2 linked regions of the Limnospira fusiformis SAG 85.79 genome follow. The protein of the gene in region 2 interacts with the protein of the main gene of each other region in a pairwise test. Links are inferred from orthologs where the notes say so. Each region holds a gene or a part of one and is shown on either strand. Other genes may lie near its edges.

Region 1 (9,669 bases), 1.4 Mb from region 2 along the record:
CCAGACGGTGTATCTCGCAGTCGAGAACCTAATCCCTCAAAAGAACTGTAACTATCATAAATGTTAGGAATTACATCTTGAGGGTCATCAAAACTGCCAACAGGAACAGATCCGATCGCAAAATCTACCGTTCCCGTGCTACTTCCGGCGGGAATGGCGGTCAAGGCGAATTGAATCATTTGGGGCGGTGGAGGATTGGTATTAAATGATAGATTTAAACCCGTGCGGCGAATTAAGCCGATAAAATTATTAAAGGCTTGACCGCTACTAAAGCGGGTTCGTAGAGCCTCTGGGTCTGCGCGTCCGGTTCCTTGACCTTCGATCGCAAAATCCCCCGACTCAAAGGCTTGGGCGTTGGGGGCATTACTAACCGAACAGAATCGATTGACCAGTTGGGCTTTCCCAGCGGAACCGCGACCGTGAACGCCGACCACGCGACCTTGGTTGTCAAATACAGGACCGCCACTCATTCCCGGACGGGTATTGTCTAAGTAAAAAATGCTATAACCGTTTTCGCTGCTGGCGGGGTTAACTACTCCCGTAACCGGTCCCCAGGTAAATCGTCTTTGGCGACGGGCTGCTCTCCCGAGACAGCGTCCGGTGGTGGCATCTCTTTCTTTTTCGGGGTCAGGCCAGCCGGAAACATAAATAGGGTCGCCCACATTGAGGGAGTTTTCGGTCGCGGAAGGGGCTACAGGATAGTGATGATCGCTTTCAAATACTACTACGGCTAGATCCGGTCCGTCTACTCTCGTGGGTAGGCTGATGGAATAACAGCCAAATCTCATTAAATTTCCTGGGGTGGGAGAACCGTTGAGGGGACAGCCTCGCCCATCGTTGGGTTGTTGGACTATATGAACTTTACCGTCACTGGTGCGGATACCGTAAGAGATTCCAGCATTTAGGTCTCGCTGTCGGAAGTTGTGGCTAACAGTCAGAACATAGTGGCGATTACCTTCGCGGGCGATAATGACACCAGAGCCGGGATGCCATACGCCATCGGGGTTGTTTTGGCTGGCTAGGGGATTTCTGTAGTTATTTTCTAGGGCTTCGATGAGTTCCGGTCGCAATTCTGGCGCAATTAATACGGTGGTTTGGCTGGCGATGGAGTTGATTTCTGCGGGGGAAAGTGCAGCCAGGGCGGCGGGCGCTAGAGTCGCTAATAGGGAGACTCCGGCTAACAGTAGTAGATTTTGAGTAAGCGATCGCATTTTTGTCATTGTTCCTAACCTGATATTTGTTCTGGTTTACCAAAACCATTGCGAGGGTGAGGATACCGGTTCAACGGGTTCAACGGGGGGTGAGGGTTTGGGGTTGATGGTGTTTGCTGATGTGAAATTGGGGGCGAGTTGTAACACGGTGTGAATGGGAACCGCCCAACTGTACTCAACCAGTTTTGCTGCTAGGGCGGGGTCCGGGGATGAACCGTCTACAAATTCATAAGCATTTCCCCACAGTGGATATTTGTGCATTCCATTAATAGCCACCAGTTCCCCTCGGCGATTTAATAGGGGTCCGCCACTCATTCCTGAAAAAATGTCGTTGGTGTATCCTACCTGATAACCTCCGATAAATGGCTGTGGCATCCAAAGGGAGACTTCACCTTCTGTAATCACAAACCCTTGGGGGGCTGATGGGTCGGGTTCTAAGGGAAATCCAGCCGCGATTACCGTTTCTCCTAGGTCTACTGGGGTGGAGGCGATCGCTGCTACATTATAGGAGTGATCTACACTGCGAAATTGCACAATCCCTAAATCATTGTGAAACCAAGATATAGAGTTAACTATTTCGGCAGCATGGATGCGGTTATCGTAGGTCTGGACTCGATAATTTTGCCCTCCCCCTGGTAGCAAAACATGATCATTGGTGACCACTGTATAAATGCCACCCTGATGGTCAATAATTACCCCGGTTCCCCACATCCTTCCTGAATAAACGCGGACAGTAATCTGTCTAGCTTTTTGGTGCAGTGCGGCTGTTGAGGGAATTGGTGGACTGGTGTTGGCGGCTAGGGTTGGTTCCCGCTGAAATTGTCTGCTTTCTTCTTCTGTCAGCACTTGTGCTTGACAGCTTAATCCTAACAGGGGAAAACTAATGGCGATCGCTCTCGCTAAAAATTTGAGTGGTTGCTGCACCTTAGATACTTGAGATACTTGGTAGATATTTGAAGGCTCACCACGCTGTCCCCGGTTGAGAACTGGGGGGGTCTGATGGTGTCATGGGTGCGGGGGTAGAACTTTCGGCGGGAACTCCCCCTAAAAATTGATCAAAGTTGATGTAGACACCTGCATCATCTTCGCTTTCAAATAGGATATCACTGGCTCCTCGGCGGATGTTGAACAGTCGCTGAAGTTTACTTTCGGCGGGTTCGGGGTCGTCCGCTTTCATGGTAAATAATATGGTGTTACTAGCGCAGGGCATTCCATGATCGGAAACTACGCAAATTACTGGTAAATTGTTGACATATCCGGCGGTTAGATATCTCAGTTGTCCAGTATGGGAAAAGTTGGTAAACCTTTGGGCGATTTCCTGACAGCGGCGTTCTGGGGAATAGCCAGAGGCGCTGAAATATTCAGAATATAAGCTAACTATGGGTTTATTTCCGGCGGGTGTGCGAGCATAGACGGTGGGATAGCCTATGGGGGAGTTCATGTCGCAGTAAAAGGATGTTGCTTGCGCTTGGGCGACATCAGGCGGCTGAAATACGGCGAAACCTCCCAAGGCAATGGCTGCTACAGTTGCTAGTTGCACAGTTGGATTTTTTTGCATTTTATAAGCCCTTGAGACCTTACCTTATATTATGGACGGTTTGGGGGCGATCGTCAACTATTAAGAAATGATTATGTTTTGGGAATTTTAGGAAAATTTATGCTAAATAATAATTCTAGTAACTTGGTGTAATCTAGTTAACCATAATCAGTTAGGCGGGTTAAGCAATGTTGGGGGTGAGATGATCAACCTGAATAATTGCTCCCGCCTTTCTAGGTGGAAATGGCTAGGCTGTTATTAAAGTAAGTTTCTATGGGTAAATGGTTTAGGATTATTTCCGGCGTAAGTGGCGACGATATGACCATCCCCAATTAATTGATATTTATAGGTCACTAATCCTTCTAAACCTACGGGACCTCTGGGGGGCATTTTGTGGGTACTGATACCAACTTCCGCCCCAAAACCATAGCGAAAACCATCAGCAAAACGGGTGGAACAGTTATGAAATACTCCGGCTGAATCTACAATTGCCATAAAGGTTTGGGCGGCTTCTTGGTCTTCGGTAATGATGCCATCTGTATGCCCTGAACCGTAGGTATTAATATGAGAAATGGCGGCTTCTAAATTTTCGACTACTTTAATTGAGAGAATTAAATCAGTATATTCTGTCTGCCAGTCTGCGTCTGTGGCTGGGGCAATATTGACGATTTTTTGGCTGTGACTATCCCCCCTTAATTCTACTCCTTTTTGTTGGAGTTCTGCGGCTAGTTTGGGTAAAAATTGCGGGGCTATTTGCTGATGCACTAACAGGGTTTCTAGGGCATTACAAGCGGCTGGATATTGGATTTTTGAGTCAATGACTATGGGTAGGGCTTTGGATATATCTGCCTCCCGGTCTATATATAGATGACAAATACCATCCGCATGACCTAAAACGGGAATCCGGGTATTTTCCTGGACGAATTGTACAAAAGAATTGGAGCCCCTGGGGATAATTAAATCGACATATTTATCTAACTGCAATAACTCAATAATTTCGGAGCGAGTAGTTAATAACTGTACGACTTCGGGATTGACTGCTGTTGTGGCTAGTCCCTGGCGGATGGCTTTGACGAGTTCTCGACAGGAATTAATCGCCTCTTTGCCACCTTTTAAGATTACGCCATTTCCCGACTTGACGGCTAAGGCGGAAATTTGAATAACGGCATCTGGTCGCGCCTCGAAGACTACTCCTAAGACTCCTAAAGGACAGGTTATCCGGCGCAAGTTTAAGCCTTGGTCTAGTTCCCGATTAATTTGAATTGCGCCTACTGGGTCGGCTAATTTTTCGACATCTCGCAAGCCGGAAATCGCGCCTTTTAACTTGGCTTCATCGAGTTTTAAGCGGTTATAAAGAGGTTTCGCAATACCATCAGCTTGGGCTTGCTGACAGTCCATCTGGTTGGCGGCGAGAATGTCTGGGGCGGCATTTTCTAGGGCTTGGGCTATGGATGCGATCGCCTGATTTTTGGCATCTGTAGATAAAACAGCCAATTGGCGGGCTGCTGCTTGGGTTTTTTGGGCGGTTTCAATTAGCAACGGAGAAATAGTCATGGTCAGCAATTTATGTAAAATATAGTTAAGCAGTAGTAGTGGACAGTAGACAGCTATAATAATTATAGCAAACAATTGACGGGGAACCTATCAACTGTGAAATTTTCTGGTCTATAATATATCCAAATCACGGGCTAAATCTGGAGTGAAACCATGACTAAAAAACGGAAAAATTGGTTAACTATTGCTGGGATTGTGGGCGGGGTGCTGATTGTCCTAGCTGCGATCGCCAATGTGACTTTATCAAGGGTAGATAGCCAATTGCAAAACTACCTAGAAAATACAGTGAGTTCTACCCTAGGAGTACCGACCGAAATTCAATCTTTGAGTTTGGATAAATTGCGGGGTGATTTGCGGATTAATAATCTGACCATCAACAATCCTGATAATTTTAGCACTCCCCATGTTCTCAAGATTCATCAGGTGGATATTGATGTGACTCCGAGAAGCCTGTTAACTGATGTGGTGGAAATCAATAATTTCGCGATTAACTATATTGATGTCAACATCGAACAGAGACTACTAAACAACAATATCCTGGCAATTATCAATAATCTGAAATCCACCCAACCTTCGGAACCGCAGACACGGACTGAAACCACAGAGGAAACCTCGAAAACTAAGCTAAAAATTAACTTTGATGTTATCGATGTTCAGAATACTAAAGTTAATGTGACTTTAGCACCTTTGGGATTTGCCAGTTCTCTCGATTTTCAACTCCCTAACCTGCGTCTAACTAATGTGTCATCAGAGGACTTTGAAGAAATTTTGACCAGCGACTTGATTCGGCAAGTTGTACAAGATATATTCGAGAGTATTATTAGAGATGGTGGGGAAAAAATCCCGGAGATTTTACAAGAAGCGATCGCCCCGGAAACTAATCCGAGCTAAATGATGATAAGTTGTAGCCAGTTGATGGTAAAATGGTAGTGGTTATCTAAACTACACGGTCACAAATCAGTCATGTCTACTACCCAAATCATCTATATCCGTGGCGCGAATATTCTGCTACCGGATGGCAATTTCAGCTTAGGAGATGTTAAACTGGGGGGGGGTAAAATTCTGGAAATTAGTTCAGAACTTCCCGCCGCCGGAGAGTCAGAAATGGACCTAAATGCAGAGGGGTTAACTCTGTTACCGGGAGTAATTGACCCCCAGGTTCATTTTCGGGAACCGGGACTAGAATATAAAGAAGATTTATCAACAGCCAGTCGCGCCTGCGCTAAAGGTGGCGTTACGTCGTTTTTGGAGATGCCGAATACTCGCCCTTTAACTAGCACAAAGGAAGCGTTGGCGGATAAACTAGAAAGGGCTGCCCAAAAGTGTTTGGTAAATTATGGCTTTTTTATGGGGGCGACTCCTGAGAATTTACCGGATTTATTAGAGGCTAACCCGAGTCCTGGGATTAAAATTTTTATGGGGTCAATGCACGGACCTTTATTGGTCGATCACGAAGAAATTTTAGAACCGATTTTTGCTAAAGGCGATCGCCTAATTGCGGTACACGCGGAAAACCAGGACCGGATTAATCGTCGGCGCGAGGAATTTGCGGGACAAACAGATCCAGCCATTCACTCCCAGATCCAGGATGAACAAGCCGCCCTAGAAGCCACCCAACTGGCTCTGAAGCTGTCTAAAAAGTATCAACGAAGATTGCACATTTTGCATCTATCTACAGGTATAGAAGCCGAATTGCTGCGACAGGATAAACCCGCCTGGGTAACAGCAGAAGTTACCCCCCAACATTTGGTGCTAAATATCACCGATTATGGTAAAATTGGCACCAAAGCTCAAATGAATCCGCCTTTGCGATCGCCTGAAAATAATGAAGTTCTCTGGCGAGCGTTGTTGGATGGAGTCATCGACTTTATTGCTACAGATCACGCCCCCCACACCCTAGAAGAAAAAGCCAAACCATATCCCAATAGCCCTTCAGGAATGCCGGGAGTTGAGACATCCTTACCAGTGATGCTAACTCAGGCGATCGCCGTCGGACGTTGTAGTGTTGCCCAGGTATCTAACTGGATGTCAACAGCCGTAGCAAAAGGTTATAATATCCCGAATAAAGGAGCGATCGCCCCTGGTTATGATGCTGACTTAGTGTTAGTTGATTTAAACAATTATCGCCCAGTTTTAGCCTCAGAATTGCAAACCAAGTGTGGCTGGAGTCCCTTTGAGGGTTGGCAGCTAACCGGGTGGCCAGTGGTTACTATTGTCGGAGGTCAAGTAGTGTATGACCATGGCAAACTTAACTTAGAAGTAAGAGGGAAAGCCTTGACATTTGACCATCATTAAACCCCTAAACATCAGCAAATATTGACGAACAGAAATTCAACCTATGGCACAATCAAAACTCAATAATGATCCGCTTTGGTTCAAAGATGCGATTATTTACGAAGTGCCAGTCCGCGCCTATTGTGATAGTAATGGCGATGGTATTGGCGACTTTGCTGGACTCACGGAAAAATTAGATTATCTGGAAGAACTCGGCATCACTGCCATCTGGATTTTACCATTTTTCCCCTCTCCCTTGCGAGATGATGGTTATGATATTTCCGATTACCGAGATGTTAATTATATCTATGGTAATTTAGATGATTTTAAAACCTTTCTGGATGCCGCCCATGAAAGGGGAATTAGGGTAATCATCGAGTTAGTAGTTAACCACACTTCCGACCAGCACCCGTGGTTTCAGCGGGCGAGGAGACTCCCCAAAGGCAGTAAAGAACGGGAATTTTATGTATGGAGTGATACCCCCGACAAATACCCAGAAGTTAGGATTATTTTCCAGGATTTTGAGACCTCTAATTGGGCGTGGGACCCGGTAGCAAAAGCCTATTATTGGCATCGTTTTTACTCCCATCAACCGGACTTAAATTATGAGAGTCCCGAATTGCAGCAAGCCGTGTTAGAACTCGCGGATTTTTGGTTAGGAATGGGAGTAGATGGGATGCGCTTAGATGCAGTCCCCTATCTGTGTGTGAGGGAAGGAACCAACTGCGAAAACCTGCCAGAAACCCATGCCTTTTTGAAAAGATTACGGGCTTATATTGATAGCAAATATGAGGATCGGATGCTATTAGCGGAAGCCAATCAATGGCCGGAAGATGCCGCCGCTTACTATGGGGAAGGTGATGAATGTCAGATGAATTTTCACTTCCCGTTAATGCCTCGTTTGTTTATGGCATTACGAATGGAAGATAGTTTCCCCATTGTGGATATTCTCAACCAAACTCCCTCTATTCCTAATAATTGTCAGTGGGCATTATTTCTGCGTAACCATGACGAGTTAACCTTAGAAATGGTGACAGACGAGGACCGAGATTATATGTATCGGGTCTATGCAGAAGATACCCAAGCGCGACTAAATTTAGGCATTCGTCGCCGTCTCGCGCCACTACTGGGGAACGATCGCCGCCAAATTGAACTAATGAATAGTCTGCTGCTTTCCTTACCAGGAACTCCCGTGCTGTACTATGGTGATGAAATTGGTATGGGGGATAATATATATATAGGCGATCGCAATGGAGTTCGCACCCCCATGCAGTGGAGTCCTGACCGTAACGCTGGCTTTAGTCGTGCCAACCCTCAGAAACTGTATCAACCAGTTATTTTAGACTCTGAATATCACTACGAAGCCATCAACGTGGAAGCGCAAAGCGCTAATCCTAATTCCCTGCTGTCATGGATGAAACGTTTAATTGCGATGCGGAAACGTTTTCAAGCCTTTGGACGTGGAACTTTTGAACTGTTACATCCCGAAAACAGGAAAGTATTAGCATTTGTCCGCACCTACTCTGGGGAACATATTTTAGTAGTGGCAAACCTGTCGCGATTTGTGCAGAGTGTAGAATTAGATTTAACCCCATTCCAGGGAATGGTTCCCGTGGAAATTTTCGGGCGAAATCAGTTCCCCAAAATTGGTGAATCTAGCTATTTTCTGAGTATCGCACCCTATGGATTTTACTGGTTTATGCTTCAGTTTGATCCAGCCACCAGCCTGCTACCACGTCCCCGCCACCAACTGCCAGCTTTAGAAGTGGCTAAAAGTTGGCATCAAATATTTTCTCAGTCGGATACCCGCGAACGTTTAGAGTCTTTATTCCCGGAATATCTGCATCGATCCTCGTGGTTTATTAGTAAATCTAGGGTTATGCAGTCGGTGACAATTGCTGATTTTATTCCGATTCCTTTTCCGAAACAGGAAGCAGCTATTGTCATGCTAAATGTAGACTATACGGAAGGGTTTGCCGAAACCTATGTAGTGCTGTTATCTTGTGCTATTGGTGAACAATCAAAAGAAGTTAGTGCTAACTTTCCTAGTGCGGTACTGGCTTCAGTAAAAATCGATGATCAGGAGGGAATTTTATTTGAAGCAAGTGCTGATCAAGACTTCTTAACTCTCCCCTTAGATATGATTCGGAACCGCCAACAGTATAAGGGTAAACATGGCACTTTAACGGCCACGACTACGGAGGCGCTGGCGGGGGTAGATATGAGTCAAGAGAAACTCAACCCTCAGCTAATGGGAAAAACGGATAAAAATGCCTTAGTTGTTTATGGCGATCGCCTAATTTTCAAATTCTTCCGCCGAGTCGAACCGGGTATTAATCCCGAATTAGAAATTCGCAGTTTTTTGGGACAGAAACAACAATTAGAACACATTGCGCCAGTAATGGGAGGGTTAAAATATCAACCCCGTCGCGGAGAGTCTACAACTTTAGGAGTTTTGCAGGTATATATTCCCGATGGTGTTAAGGCTTGGAATTATACTTTAGATAATCTCCGAGACTTTTTCGATCGCATAACTTTACCAACCACGGAAACTCCGGTGGAGGTTCCCTCAGAATCTCTGCTAACCTTAAAAAATGAGGAAATTCCCGAAGAAGTAGGGATCGCGATCGGATCATATCTGAGTAATATTCAACTACTAGGTCAACGCACAGCCGAGTTACATATTGCCTTATCCAGCGATACCGACGATCCGAATTTTACCCCAGAACCATTTTCATCTTTGTATCAGCGATCGATTTATCAATATTCCCGAAACCTGACCGGACAGGTAATGCTAAAGCTGAGAAAAGGACTGGGTTCTATGAAACCGGAAACCCGCGATTTAGCCAAAAAAGTTCTGAGTAAACATGAGTATATTTTAGGGCGTTTTCAATCCCTACTGAACCTCAAAATTACCGGAATGCGAACCCGTTGTCATGGGGACTATTCCTTAGATGAAATCCTCTATACAGGTAAAGATTTTTGGGTGATTGACTTTGAGGGAGAAACCTACCGCACTTTAAATGAAAGGCGGATGAAGCGATCGCCTTTGCGGGATGTCGCCGCCATGTTACAATCCCTCAATTATGCCAC
Region 2 (9,548 bases):
ACTACCCCTTGACGACTGTCGCCGACCCGCAGCAGTAAAATATTGGTTTTGCCCTCATTATTCACCGCGAGTTTATCGGAAGGAATTAAGGGCACTCCGCGCCAGGTGATGAATTGAGAACCAAATAAAGAAACGGTAGCAGGGGGAACGCCACGGCGGGTGGCTTCGCGACCAAAGGCAGCGATCGCTTTAGGATGAGCCAGGAAAAAGGCGGGTTCTTTCCAAACTTTCGCCAATAACTCATCAAGATCATCTGGAGTAGGAGCCAGACCTCGGGGCTGTACTTTTTGACTGTCAACAATGTTATTGAGCAACCCGTATTCAGGATTATTAATCAGTTCACTTTCTTGACGTTCTTTCAAAATTTCAATCGTCAAGCGCAACTGTTCATGGATCTGATCGTGGGGACTGCTATAAAGGTCAGAAACACGAGTGTGAACATCGATAACCGTATTAACAGCGCTGAGAAAATATTCTCGCGGCTGTTCTTGATAATCCACAAAGGTTTCAGGTAATTCTCGCTCATCTCGTTCTGAGCAAGCCACTTCGACTTGAGAAGGATTTTTGACTTTGTTGAGACGATATATCCCGGCTTCAACAGGTGTCCAGTGCAGCAGACGCACAAACCAACGGGGACTAATTGTGTCTAATTGAGGAACGGTTTTTGTGGCATTAGCCAACTGACGCGCTGCAACATCATTAACGGCTAATTGCAGTTCAGGGTTATTGGTGCTAGTCATCGATTGTAACTCCGATTTATTCAAGGAATGAGGTTAAAATCTATCGCTAAAATCACTGTCGCTTATTTTCCATAAACTGGGTTTCTGCTGTCTGCAGTGATTTATCAGCGGGTTGATAGGCGGGGATATCTTATTCCCTCTTTATAGCTATATGATCTGGCTGGGAATTAGAGAGGCAAGTTAAATGCCTGCCCCTGCATCAAAAATTTCCTCCCGTACTTGAGCTTGGGAGACAAAAGCTCCGGCTGGTACACTACGGGTTAGCCAAACATTGCCGCCTATGGTTGATCCTTGACCTATAGTGACTCGGCCGAGAATTGTTGCCCCGGAATAAATCACTACATCGTCTTCGATAATTGGATGACGGGGATTGCCTTTAATTAAACTGCCAGATTCGTCGCGAGGAAAACTTTTTGCCCCTAAAGTAACGGCTTGATAAATCCTGACGCGATCGCCAATTACAGTGGTTTCACCAATTACTACTCCTGTACCGTGATCGATAAAGAAACTATTGCCAATAGTAGCCCCAGGATGAATATCTATTCCAGTTTCTGAATGACCAATTTCAGCAATTATTCGAGCTAATAAAGGTGAGTCAATACGATACAGTGCATGAGCAATTCGATGATAGGTAATTGCCGTAATTCCCGGATAGCAAAACAGCACCTCGTCTAAATTCTTGGCGGATGGATCGCCATCATAAGCGGCACAAACATCACTTTCTAGCAGGTTTTTTATTTCAGGTAGTTGTTCGGCAAAAGCCTGCACTATTGACCTAGCTTTTTCCCGAATTTTAGATTCTTCTACCTGATTTTCTGAAGCAATCAACGACTGCTCTCGTTGGATTTGATGTTCGAGTAATTGCCGAGATTCATTAAGGGTATGACCTATAAAATAATGGGTAGAAGTTTCTCGGAGATCGGGATTGCCAAAGTGGAAAGGAAATAAAGCCCCCCTGAGTTTATCCACCATCTTAAATAAGATTTTACGGGATGGCAAGGGAACATAATTTCGCTCTTGTGAACAACTCCTAAAAGCCTGCTTGCGAGGCTGGGATAAAGCTGTAATCACTGACTCAATATCCCATGTTTGCTAACGGGGCTATAAGTTAGGGAAATATAGCTATCATTGGTCATGGTTTATTGTCAGCTAATACCGGGGCAAATATTAGGAAATTTAAGGCAAAATTAAACAGCTAAACCTTGCTCGTTAAATACTCCTTGGAAAAGAATAGAACTGAGATAACGTTCACCAGAGTCTGGCAAAATAACCACAATAGTTTTGTCCTGATTCTCTGGTCTATGGGCTAGTCTGACTGCCACTGCTGTCGCTCCTCCGCAGGAAATACCTGATAAAATTCCTTCTTCTTTAGCTAACCGTTGAGCGTAGAAAATTGCTTCTTCATTGGTGACAGTTTCTACGGCATCAACTATTGATAAATCCAGCACTTCTGGGACAAAGCCTGCACCAATGCCCTGGATTTTATGGGGGCCTGATTTTACTGGATCTCCGGCAATGGTTTGGGATATAACTGGGCTGGCTTCCGGTTCTACTGCCACTGATAATATGGCTTTACCTTGAGTGTGTTTAATATATCGGGATACTCCGGTAATTGTTCCGCCTGTACCCACTCCTGAAACCAGAATATCGATCGCTCCTTCGGTTTCTTCCCAGATTTCTGGCCCAGTGGTCTGCTCATGGATCCGGGGATTTGCTGGGTTACGAAACTGTTGCAATAAAACATAGCGATCGGGATTAGAAGCTGCAATTTCCTCAGCTTTTGCTACTGCGCCCACCATGCCTTTTGAGCCTTCGGTTAAAATTAGATTTGCTCCATAAGCCCGCAGCAATTTCCGTCGTTCCAAACTCATCGTTTCAGGCATGGTTAAGGTGAGGGGAATGCCTTTGGCAGCAGCGACAAAGGCTAAGGCAATTCCTGTATTACCACTGGTGGGTTCAACTATTTCTTTACCGGATCCTAATAAGCCTCGTTGTTCTGCATCCCAAATCATCGCCGCACCAATACGGCATTTAACCGAATAGGCTGGATTACGACCTTCAATTTTAGCCAGAACAGTCGCGCTACTATCACCAACTACGCGATTTAAACGGACTAGGGGAGTCCTACCGATGGCGAGACTGTTATCTAAAAACCATTTCACCATATTCAATACTCCTAGTTATATATTTCGGGACTGATGTTGTGCCCGGTCTAATAGGGCGACAACTTGCTTGTCAATCTGTAAATCTAATATACATGAATTTCAAAACATTTGCAATACATTTTTGAATTTTTTTAAATTTTGCGAGCGATCGCTTGTGTAACTACTAGATTCTTTGCTATCAAAGGGTTTCAGCTACTCGCTGCCGAGGGGAGTCAACTTCTGCTCAGGAAAAAATCTCCCTCTCCGAGAATTGGGAGGGGAGGTAGTATCAAAAACTCTTCTTCTTGAAATACAGTGCTTAGATCAAATCTTCAACCCAACTTGAGGTTATACCCATCAAATTTGATAGTACCAAGTGCTGTACTCATCGTTGAGGATAATTCTACTAGAATTTCTATAAATTAATCCTTCCGATTCAAATTGTTTGAGTAAACGAGTAATTGTGACTCGAGTCAATCCGCATAATTCGGCTAAATCTTGATGTGTCAACCTCACATCAATTAAATATCCCTCACTGGTACGATTACCAAAACGCTGAGATAACCAGTTGAGAACATTCAGCAAAATAAACCAAGCGCTGTGATTGGCACGAGCCATCAGTAACGTCTCGGTATTTTGCCAGTAGTTGAAAATTAATTCAGAGGAAGGTTGCCAAGAACTTGTGGGAATTGCTATCACTTTAACTGGGGTTAATGCTTCTATAATATAGGGTGAAGTTCGCGATAAAGGTTTACCCACAATATCATCAACTAACCAAATTCCGGTGCAGACAACTGTATTGTCTTCTGTATAAGCTATACTTCGGACAACTCCTTTTTTAATTAACCAAAAAAACTGACTTTCTTCAGGTAGAAAATCTCGCCGATTAAAAGACCTACTAGCAGCATTTTGTGGAATTTGGCTGATTTCTTGTTGGCTAATTCGGTGTGTTAAATCGCTCATGTTGATGGTCTATCAAGAGATAATGAAAATAATTCTGGGCTATTGAGATTCATCCTAAATATCAGTGATATTTAAGATTCCATAAACTAGGATTATCGCTAGTACCAATAAAGCGGAGCTGAAAACCACAATCCACCCTCCGGTTGGTTCATAGGTTTGACCATCAATTTTTTGTCGTACTAAAAAGTATTGATGTGTAGACATCACGATAGTTAATATTCCTAAACATAAGGACCCTAAACTTAGGAACAAAATCTGATTATTTTTAGCAGAAATATCTGGGATAAGATAACATAGACGAGCTATCAGAAGTCCAATGCCGACTAATCCTAGAGAGGTTCGCACCCAAGCTAGATAGGTGCGCTCATTGGCGAGATGATCCCGGACTCGAGAAGAATTTAAGACCGGGCTTTTTATCTCCTGAGAATGATGAGTTGATTGACGACTAACTAACAGCTTGAAGTGCTTCATCAAAGGCAACAACTTTATCTGAGAAAATGTAGACTTTTTTCTGGATATCCACACCTAGAATATCCCATTCATCCCGGGTTAATTGAGCATTAATCTGAGTGCCATCCCTTAAAGATAAGGCTACCTGTACATCCCATCCTTTATAGACTATCCGTTGAATTACTGCGGGGATAGTTTTATGATTAGCTATATTACTAATGCGGATATCGTGAGGGCGGATAAACACAGGAGAAGGACTATTAAGGCTGTTTTCCGGGAGCATATTAACGGGACCAATGAAACCCATGACAAAGGGAGTTGAAGGGCGATCGTAAATCTCTTGGGGAGTGCCGACCTGTTCAATCATACCCTTATTCATGACTACAATTTCGTCGGCAATTTCCATGGCTTCTTCGCGGTCATGGGTGACAATTAAGGTGGTGACATGAACTTCATCATGGAGGCGGCGCAACCAAGACCTTAAATCTTGCCGCACATTGGCATCTAAAGCGCCAAAGGGTTCATCTAATAATAACACTTTGGGTTCGACTGCTAAAGCGCGGGCGAGGGCTATGCGCTGGCGCTGTCCGCCGGATAGTTGCACGGGATAGCGATCGCCTAATCCTTCTAATTTAATTAAATCTAATAATTGGGCAACTCGCTGGCGAATATAAGACTTAGGACGGCGGGCAATTTCCATCGGAAAAGCGATATTTTGGCGCACGGTCATGTGTTTAAATAGGGCATAATGTTGAAACACAAACCCCACTTGTCTATCTTGAACCTGGGCATTAGTTACATCACCATTTTCTAAATAAATCCTCCCATAGTCTGGCTTTTCCAATCCAGCGATCGCTCTAAGTAAAGTCGATTTACCGGAACCAGACGGCCCCAATAGAGCCACCAGCGACCCGGTTTTAACTGTTAAATTGATGTTGTCTAAAGCTACAAAATTGCCAAAGCATTTTACCAGGTTTTCTACTTGAATAGTCATGGCTAAAATTCCGTTAATAATTGACAGTTGATAATTTGACCTTAACGCAGAGGCCACCAAGATACCTTGTCACGGGTGGCGCTGTAGATTTCTTTGAGTCCTTCGGGGTCACAAACCCGGATGGTGTCGTTAGAGGAATCGTCATTTTGAGGGGGTAGTAAAAGCCCTTGTTTACGCATTCCTTTTAAGACCTGTTCAACGGTGCGGTGGTTAAGTTGGGCGGCGTGAGCGATGATATCAATGGGTAGGTCAAAAACATAAATATCATCGGCTTGGGGTTGATTCAAAAGCGATCGCTCTTGGTAGATGAGTCCCCTTAATAATGCAGCCACCGCTTGGGGGGGATGGGTACTACAGTTAAGTAGGTGATATTGGAATTTTTCCCGCAGTTCAAATAAATAATCGTAGCGATCGCGGAATATCTCATTCTCAGCGTGGAGGGTTTTAATAATGTCTAGGTCAATCTCGATCGCATCAGTGGTTTTGTAAGCCTCCACCAAACTCGGAAAAGACCGCGACACTCGCCCATAGCCTAAAGCCAGATTTCGCATTCCAAAACAACTACCCGGATAGGTGATAGCAATGATTCGGTCTAAAGGTGAACTCCGCAGGATTACCGGACCACCACTGCTGACCACATAAAGAGATGCGATCGACGTATCAGGACGGAAGGCCGTATACACCGAACGACCCGAGTACAGCTTTTGGGGTGTGACTTCTCCCGTGGAGAGTACCTCCGACAGTTCAGCCACATCCAAACCCCGAAACAGATAGTTGTTTTGACTTAGTTCCTCCGCAATCTCCTGGATTGCCCCTGGTTCTGCTGGCTTGGCCATTGCCACTTAATTGTTCTCCACTTTTATAATACACCACCTGTATTTATTTTGCAAGCGTATCGCAAAACATTTATATTTCAGTTACACTTGACATATAATTAAAATGTGCTACGATTGCAATCAAAGCCCAATCAGACTCCCATCTGGGAACCTCAGATTTAAAAAAGATGTAGCCATGAAAGCCAACTTCCCCAGCCGATATCTCAATTCCAAGCCTTGGCGACAGCGCCTTTCCCTGTTTATCGTGGGAATTAGCGCCAGTGGGGTGATTGCTGCCTGTGGCACAACAGGGGATACAGCCCGAGATTCCGTAGATCTGACCCTAGTCTCCTACGCCGTCACCCAAGCCGCCTACGAACAAATCATTCCCCAATTCGCCGAGGAGTGGAAAGCCCAACATGGTCAAGATGTCCGTATTCGCCAAAGCTATGGCGGTTCCGGTTCCCAAGCTAGGGCCGTGATTGATGGTTTAGAGGCTGATATCGTAGCCCTCGCCTTAGCCCTGGATACCCAAGCCATTCAGGAAGCAGGACTAATTGAACCGGGATGGGAAAATGAAGCGCCCAATAATGCGATCATCCACCGTTCCGTCGCGGCCATTATTACCCGCCCTGGGAACCCCAAAAATATCCAAGACTGGCAAGACCTAGCCCGCGATGATATTCAAACCATCACCGCCAACCCCAAAACCTCTGGGGGGGCTCGTTGGAATTTCCTTGTCCTGTGGGGAGCCAAAACCGAAACCGGTCAAACCGAAGCCCAAGCCCTCGACTTTGTGCAACAGGTTTTTAGAAACGTTCCCGTATTACCAAGAAATGCCCGGGAAGCTACCGAAGTTTTCTATCGACAAGGACAAGGGGATGCCTTAATTAACTATGAAAATGAAGTGCTACTGGCTCAACAGCAAGGTCAAACTTTGCCCTATGTAATTCCCCAGACTAATATTTCTATTGATAATCCCATTGCCGTTGTTGATGCCACTGTAGACAGACGCGGAACCCGCGAAGTGGCGGAAGCCTTTGTGCAGTTTCTATATACTCCCCAAGCCCAAAGGGCATTTGCTCAGGCTGGTTTTCGTCCCGTAGACCCCACAATTGAGGCGGAATTTAGCGATCGCTTTATTCCTATCACCAATCTATTTACAGTAGAAGACTTGGGGGGATGGGATGCCGTCCAAAACCAATTTTTTGCCGATGGCGCTATGTTTGATGAAATCCAAGCCCAGGTCGGTCGTTAGTTCAAATTCTCAGCGGTTTTAATCAGGTTGCCCAGCCATTTTAATTGTTCTCCAACTTCCTTTAAATTGGCGCAACCATCATGATCACAACTTCATCAAAAACCCCATCATCATTAACCCGGTTTTTACCAAAAATTCCCTGGTATTGGTGGGGAATAGGGGGTTATCTCAGCATCATGCTGTTACTTCCTATTCTTGCCCTAATTTTATTTACCACCAATCTTAGTTGGGCAGAAATATGGCGAATTACTACCGATCCTGTCGCCCTATATGCCTATAGAGTTACCTTTTTTACTGCTATTTATGCCTCCTCTATTAATGGTATAGCTGGAGTCGCAGTTGCCTGGGTTTTAGTGCGCTATCGTTTCCCTGGAAAAGAAATAATTGATGCTGCCATAGATTTACCTTTTGCCCTGCCTACAGCCGTTGCTGGACTTAGCCTTGCTACTGTATACGCTGAAAATGGATGGATCGGAAGTTTATTAGCTCCCCTGGGTATTAAAATTGCTTTTACCCGTCTAGGGGTCGGTTTAGCTATGATATTTATTTCTCTTCCTTTTGTGGTGCGAACTGTGCAACCTGTGCTTCAGGAATTGGAACCGGAACTAGAAGAAGTCGCTTGGTGCATGGGGGCTTCCCGTTGGCAAACCTTTCGCCGAGTTATATTACCTCCCTTAATTCCTGCTATTTTAACCGGGGTCGCTTTGGGATTTTCTCGGGCTGTTGGAGAGTATGGTTCCATTGTTATTATTGCTGGTAATATCCCCTTTCAAGATTTGATTGCTCCCGTGCTGATTTTTCAACGTCTCGAACAGTTTGACTATGCTGGCGCTGCGGTTATTGGTACGGTGATGTTATTGGTTTCTTTGGGTTGCTTATTGATAATCAACTGTTTGCAAAGTTGGGGAAATCGCATTAACCAAAGACCGTAAAATTTATCGCCACCAATTCATTTTAATAAGGATGATATATGAACTCTAAAAATATCGGATATTTGCATCCCAAAAAATTAATCCAACCCGCCCAAAACTCTCAAACCCAGGTGAGCAATTTTGAGGTGGCTTTAGTCGTCGCTGTCATTCTGTTTGTGGGGTTAGTCTTATTTATACCTGCTGCTAATATTTTTGTGGGTGCATTTAAAAATGGCTGGAGTGGTTTTTCCCGTGCTTTGACCTCACCGGAATTTCTACACGCTGCCAAATTAACCGTCATGATTGCTGCTATTGTAGTGCCAGTTAATGTGATATTTGGAATTGTTACAGCATGGGCGATCGCTCGTCATCAATTCCCCGGAAGAACACTATTATTAAGTATCATAGACCTCCCCTTTTCCATTTCCCCCGTAGTAGTCGGATTAATGCTAGTATTACTCTACGGACGACAGGGATGGTTTGGTGCTACATTACAGTCTAATGATATCAGAATATTATTTGCCTTCCCCGGTATGGTTTTAGCCACCGCTTTTGTCTGTATGCCTTTTGTGGCGCGGGAAGTTCTCCCAGCCTTAGAAGAAATTGGCACAGAACAAGAAGAAGCCGCTAAAACTATGGGAGCCAATGATTGGCAAACCTTCTGGCGGGTGACTTTACCTTCTATTCGCTGGAGTTTATTATATGGCATTCTTCTCACTAATGCCAGGGCTATGGGAGAGTTTGGCGCGGTGGCAGTAGTTTCGGGAAATATTATCGGCAAAACTCAGACTTTGCCCCTATTTGTGGAGGAAATGCACGTTCAATATCAGACTACTGCATCCTATTCGGCGGCGGTAGTTTTGGCAAGTTTGGCGATCGTCACTTTGGTATTCAAAAAACTGTTGGAGGCGAAAAAGACCAAGTGAGGAAATTCTAGGTGCGATCGTTTTTTTCACTTCAAAAACTGTCAAAACCCTTCTCAATTAGAGTCAGAAGCGTATCTTTTCACCTCAATCTATCCACCAGAAGCTAGTCCTACCTATAATATAATCAAACCACACCACCCCAGGTTGGTGACCAGTCTAATTAACTTCAGGGGTCCTTTGGTTTCGGGGGCGGGTTTATGACGTTGACTGGTGACAAGTCTAATTAACTTCAGGGGTCCTTTGGTTTCGGGGGCGGGTTTATGACGTTGACTGGTGACAAGTCTAATTAACTTCAGGGTCCTTTGGTTTCGGGGGCGGGTTTATGACGTTGACTGGTGACAAGTCTA

Evidence for each region.
Region 1: the proteins of HFV01_RS13025 (region 2) and HFV01_RS06450 interact in binary tests that used the Escherichia coli proteins (3 or more experiments, as listed by UniProt). The link is inferred for Limnospira fusiformis SAG 85.79 from one-to-one orthologs.

What each region holds. Positions count from the first base shown.
Region 1 is NZ_CP051185.1:1,319,237-1,328,905, reverse strand. What follows is about bases 2,155-5,035. They hold HFV01_RS06450 (glutamate-5-semialdehyde dehydrogenase), read right to left. Parts: upstream 4,303-5,035; coding sequence 3,007-4,302; downstream 2,155-3,006. Other genes in these bases: HFV01_RS06445 (AsmA family protein), read left to right, coding at 4,456-5,035; HFV01_RS06455 (COP23 domain-containing protein), read right to left, coding at 2,173-2,769. In the rest of the region: HFV01_RS06465 (S1 family peptidase), read right to left, coding at 1-1,211; HFV01_RS06460 (S1 family peptidase), read right to left, coding at 1,248-2,135; more of HFV01_RS06445, read left to right, coding at 5,036-5,193; HFV01_RS06440 (dihydroorotase), read left to right, coding at 5,266-6,597; treS (maltose alpha-D-glucosyltransferase), read left to right, coding at 6,641-9,669. UniProt on the Escherichia coli protein: Catalyzes the NADPH-dependent reduction of L-glutamate 5-phosphate into L-glutamate 5-semialdehyde and phosphate. The product spontaneously undergoes cyclization to form 1-pyrroline-5-carboxylate.
Region 2 is NZ_CP051185.1:2,739,408-2,748,955, reverse strand. The notes cover bases 3,293-6,052. They hold HFV01_RS13025 (sulfate/molybdate ABC transporter ATP-binding protein), read right to left. Parts: upstream 5,292-6,052; coding sequence 4,293-5,291; downstream 3,293-4,292. Other genes in these bases: HFV01_RS13020 (Crp/Fnr family transcriptional regulator), read right to left, coding at 5,333-6,052; HFV01_RS13030 (YidH family protein), read right to left, coding at 3,902-4,318; HFV01_RS13035 (Crp/Fnr family transcriptional regulator), read right to left, coding at 3,293-3,847. Also shown: HFV01_RS13050 (family 2A encapsulin nanocompartment shell protein), read right to left, coding at 1-740; serine O-acetyltransferase EpsC, read right to left, coding at 921-1,811; cysK (cysteine synthase A), read right to left, coding at 1,928-2,905; more of HFV01_RS13035, read right to left, coding at 3,242-3,292; more of HFV01_RS13020, read right to left, coding at 6,053-6,127; HFV01_RS13015 (sulfate ABC transporter substrate-binding protein), read left to right, coding at 6,303-7,364; sulfate ABC transporter permease subunit CysT, read left to right, coding at 7,445-8,296; sulfate ABC transporter permease subunit CysW, read left to right, coding at 8,335-9,201. UniProt on the Escherichia coli protein: Part of the ABC transporter complex CysAWTP involved in sulfate/thiosulfate import. Responsible for energy coupling to the transport system.